Regions from separate parts of the Dyella soli genome, predicted to be linked through region 2. Evidence: predicted binding sites of a transcription regulator. Region 2 holds the regulator's gene; the other holds the start of a gene.
What was found. The regulator FliA, encoded in region 2, starts transcription of late flagellar genes. The targets are predictions, from matches to a motif close to TAAAGTTTNNCNNNCNNNGGCCGATAA.
Positions count from the first base shown of each region.

Region 1: a site for FliA is predicted at 853-879, ahead of ACXU4B_RS07905 (methyl-accepting chemotaxis protein). Genes of this name have one in related genera too.

Region 1 covers NZ_JBTFFU010000001.1:1,704,993-1,707,382, forward strand. The annotation lists gene upp (uracil phosphoribosyltransferase) at 1-588, shown strand, start outside; gene ACXU4B_RS07905 (methyl-accepting chemotaxis protein) at 909-2,390, shown strand, end outside.
Region 2 covers NZ_JBTFFU010000002.1:783,204-785,593, reverse strand. The annotation lists gene ACXU4B_RS13925 (protein phosphatase CheZ) at 1-447, opposite strand, end outside; gene cheY (chemotaxis response regulator CheY) at 444-851, opposite strand; gene ACXU4B_RS13915 (RNA polymerase sigma factor FliA) at 918-1,652, opposite strand; gene ACXU4B_RS13910 (MinD/ParA family ATP-binding protein) at 1,656-2,390, opposite strand, start outside.

The DNA of each region.
Region 1 (2,390 bases), on a different contig from region 2:
CGCCGTGCCGGCATCAGCACCAAGGAATTCCGCGAGCTCGCTTCCGAAGTCGCCGCCTTGCTGACCTACGAGGCCACCAAGGACCTGGAGACCATCGAGCAATCCATCGAAGGGTGGGCTGGCCCGCTGACCGTGCACCAGATCAAGGGCAAGAAGATCACCATCGTGCCGATCCTGCGCGCCGGCCTTGGCATGTTGCCGGGCGTGCTCGACCTCATTCCCGCAGCCAAGGTCAGCGTGGTCGGCCTGCAGCGCGACGAGGAAACGCTCAAACCCGTCACCTACTACGAAAAGCTCACCGGTCGCATGGACGAACGCATCGCGCTGATCGTCGACCCCATGCTGGCCACCGCGGGCACCCTGGTGGCCACGGTGGACATGCTCAAGGCCGCCGGATGCAGGCGCATCAAGGGACTGTTCCTGGTGGCGGCGCCCGAAGGGCTCAAGCGGATCGAGGCTGCCCATCCCGACATCGAGATCTATACGGCCGCCATCGACGAGCGGCTCAACGAACACGGCTACATCCTGCCCGGGCTCGGCGACGCCGGCGACAAGATCTTCGGCACCAAGCCGCTGCCAGCCAGCTGAGCAGGCGCCGGACGACCGGCCTCGGGCGGACCACACGCCACTGCTGCCGGAACGGCGGCCTGACCTTCCTTCGCGTCTTCCGCCTTGCTTCCACACACCGGCCTCGCCGCCCGCGGCGGGGCCTTAGTTCCGTGGGGGTAATGGGAAGTGCCGCACAAAAGTCATCGGAACGTCATCTCGGCATGACATTTTTGCCGCAGCTTTCCGCCCGCCAGACAACAACCTAACGAATTGTTTTAACTGCTCTTTTTTGCCATCGGCAGCTAAAGTTGCAGCGCGGTGAGCCGACAGCACATGCAGTGCCCTCACCAGACGACCCCATGTTCAACCGACACTCGTGGATCTACGGACTGACCCTGCGCCAGCGCCTGCTGCTGCGCCTGTTGTCCATTCTCGGCCTGCTCGCCGTGATGTGCGCTGCCGGCGTCGTGCAGTTGCACCGTGCCGATACCCGCATCCAGAGCCTCGTGGAAGGCTCGCTCAGCCCGGTGGCCGATGTCGGCCGCTTGCAGAACGACTACAACAGCAGCCTGCAGGTACTGGTGCATGCGGTGCTTTCGCAGTTGCCGTCGGCAGTGGAGGACGCACACACGCGCATCCATGCCGATCGCGTGGACGCCGAACGCCACTGGAGGCCCTTGCTGGCCAGCGAGCTGGCACAGGAACAGGCCCAGGCGTTGAAGCTCACCGCCGGGCATCGTGCGGAAGCCGACCGCACCATCGACGAAACGCTAGCCCTGCTCGATGCCGGCCAGTTCGAGCTGGGCGCGCTGAAGTTGAGCACGGAAGTGCAACCCGCCTACGAGCCGCTGCAGAGCGACTTCGGCAACCTGTTCCAGGCCGCGCTGGCCAAGGGCAACGACCAGGTGCAGAGGCAGCGCCAGGCCGATCGCCAGGGCATGATCATCCTGCTCGCCTTGCTTGGCATGACGCTGCTGCTGGTCGTCGTGCTGGACGTGACCCTGATGCGAACGCTGATGCGGCGGCTGGACCTCGCCATGCAGGTGGCGCAGCGCATCGCCTCGGGCGCGCTGGGCGAGCGCGTGGATGTCGGCGTGAACGATGAACTCGGCCGGCTGCTGCGCGCGCTCGCCTCGATGGATGCACAACTGACTGACGTGCTGGTCCAGGTACGCGCCAGTGCCCGCTCGGTAGACGAGCGCGCCCATCGTCTTGCACACGACAACCAGGCCTTGAGCCAGCGCACCCAGGCGCAGGCCGCCAGCCTCGAGCAGACCGCCAGCTCGATGGCGCACATGGCCCAGACGGCCGTGGAAGGCGCGGGACATGCCGACGGCGCCGCCCACGCGGCGAGCGAGGCCGTGAATCACGTCGACCAGGGTCGCCAGGTCGCCGACGAAGCTTCCGATTCCATGCACGACATCCAGCAGGCCAGCCACGCCATTGCCGAGATCGTCGACCTGGTCGACAGCATCGCCTTCCAGACCAACCTGCTTTCGCTCAATGCTGCCATCGAGGCGGCCCATGCCGGCGAGCGCGGGCGTGGATTTGCGGTGGTGGCCGCCGAAGTGCGCCAACTCGCCCGCAAGTGCGTGGAGGCCGGCCAGGAGATCCGCCGGCTCGCCACGCGCAGCACCGAGGCCGCGGCCGTCGCACGGATGAAGGTCGCGCGGTCCGGCGAGTCGCTGGACGGCATCCTGCAGAGCATCACGCGCGTATCGGGCCTGGTCTCGCGGATGTCGGGCGCCGGCCAGTCGCAGGTCAGCGGGATTACCCAGGTCAACCGCGCCGTCACCGAGATGGACCGGATCACCCAGGCCAATGCCGGCCTGGTGGAGAAC
Region 2 (2,390 bases):
CACGAAATCAGCCAGGCCTTCGCGGCACTCGTTGGCGAAGGTGGACGCCTGCGTGGCCAGCACGTGGGCCACGTCGCCGGGCAAGGTGCCGTCGATCACGGCGCTGGCGTTCTCCGCCACCGCCTCGGCCTGCGGGCGCATGCGCTCGGCGAAGTCGAGCGTGCGGTGCGCGGCCTGCGAACTCATTTCCAGCACGTCCTGCAGGTGCTGGCGCGCGTCGGCGACGCTGCCCGGCACGCCTTCCTGGGCGAGGTCGCCGCCAAGGCGGCGCACGGCATCGTGCAGGTCGCGCGCCAGCACGCCCAGCGCCCGGAACACGCGCTGCTCGCGCTGGCGCACCAGCACGTCCAGGGCCTGTTCGAACGCCGCGCCGTCGGTGCTGTTGAGCAGGTCGTGCAGTTCCGGCGGCAAGGTTTCGCCGGCCATCAGGGATACTTGTGCATTCATGCTGCGGCTCCGCTGGCGGCAAGCCGCTCAAAGATCTTGGCAAGTTTTTCCTGCAGCGTGACGGCGGTGAACGGCTTGACGATGTAGCCGTTCACGCCCGCCTGCGCGGCGGCGATGATCTGGTCGCGGTTGTTCTCGGCGGTGACCATCAGCACCGGCATGCCCTTCAGCGAAGGCTCGGCGCGGATCGCGCGCAGCAGGTCGATGCCGGTCATGTTGGGCATGTTCCAGTCGGTGACGACCAGGTCGAAGGCGTTGGCGCGCAGCATGGTGAGCGCGTTTTCGCCATCGTCGGCCTCCTGGATCAGCGGGTTGCTGAAACCCAGCTCCACCAGCAGGTTGCGAACGATGCGCCGCATGGTGGAAAAGTCGTCCACCACCAGGATCTTCATATTCTTGTCCAAACCACGTTCTCCGCTTGCACCGTGCGGTCCGGTGCGCCAAGCCTCAGGAAATGTCGGGGGTGTTGCTCACGCGTGTTCGCGCCAGCCGGTCATGCGTGCGCGCAACCGGACGATGGCCTGGCCGTGGATCTGGCAGACCCGCGACTCGGTGACACCGAGCACGGCGCCGATCTCTTTGAGGTTCAGTTCCTCTTCGTAATACAGCGACATCACCAGTTGCTCGCGTTCGGGCAGGCTGCCGATGGCATCGACCAGCGCCTCGCGCATGCCGTCATGCTCGACGCTGTCCTGCGGGCCGAGGCTGTCGGCATCGGCGACGTCGAACGCGGCGCCACTGTCCGAGTCGTCCGGCACGGACAGGCTCAGCAAGCGCGCGCTAGCCGCGTCGGCCAGCACCTGGTGGTACTCCTCGGCGCCCATGCCCAGTCGCCGCATCACCTCGGCGTCCTCGGCATCGGCGCCGGTTTCGATCTCGATCTGCCGCACCACCTCGGCCATCTCGCGCACCTTGCGGTGCACCGAACGCGGGGTCCAGTCGGTGCGCCGCAGTTCGTCGAGCATGGCGCCGCGGATGCGGATGCCGGCAAACGTCTCGAAGCTGGCGTTGCGCCCGGTGGCGAAATTACGCGCAGCCTCCAGCAGGCCGATCATGCCGGCCTGGATCAGGTCGCTGACGTCGACGCTGGGCGGCAAGCGGCCCATCAGGTGATAGGCGATCCGTCGCACCAGCGGCGCGTGCTGGCGAACCAGCTCGTCGGCGCTTTGTCTTTGCAGTTGGAGATATTCGGAAGCCACGCTCATCTCTCACCACCCTGTAGCCGCTGCGGCCTGCCTGCTGAAGAAGGCAATGCGGTCCAGCCCCAGTCGCTCGGGTTCACCCCATGTATCGACCGCACCTGCCAATTGCTTGAATGCCTGACCCGAACGACTCGAGGGCCACAGGTCCACGACCGCGCTCTGCCGCTTGATCGCCTGCCGGAGGCGCTCGTCGTGCGGCACCATGCCCATGAACTCCAGCGCCACGTCGAGGAAGCGGTCGCTGACCCGCGCCAGCTTCTGGTGCAGCTGGCGGGCCTCGCCGGCGTTGCGCACCATGTTGGCCACCATGCGGAAGCGCCGCACGCCGAAGTCGCGGCTGAGCACCTTGAGCATGGCGTAGGCGTCGGTGAGCGAAGCCGGCTCGTCGCAGACCACCATCACCACGTCGTCGGCGGCCGCGGCGAACATCGCCACGTTGTCGGACAGGCCGGCGGCGGTATCCACCAGCAGGTAGTCCGGCGTCACCACCAGGTCGTCGAAGGCGCGGATCACCGCCGCATGCTCCCCGTTGCTCAGCTGGGCGAGGCGGCGCGTGCCGGAGCCGGCCGGCACCACCTTCAGGCCGTGGGGACCGGTGAGCAGCAGGTCCTCGATGCTGCAACTGCCGTCGAGCAGGTGGCCGATGTGGCGCGTTGGGGTGAGCCCGAGCAGCACGTCGATATTGGCCAGGCCCATGTCGGCGTCGAGCAGGATCACTTCGTGCCCGGCCATCGCCAGCGA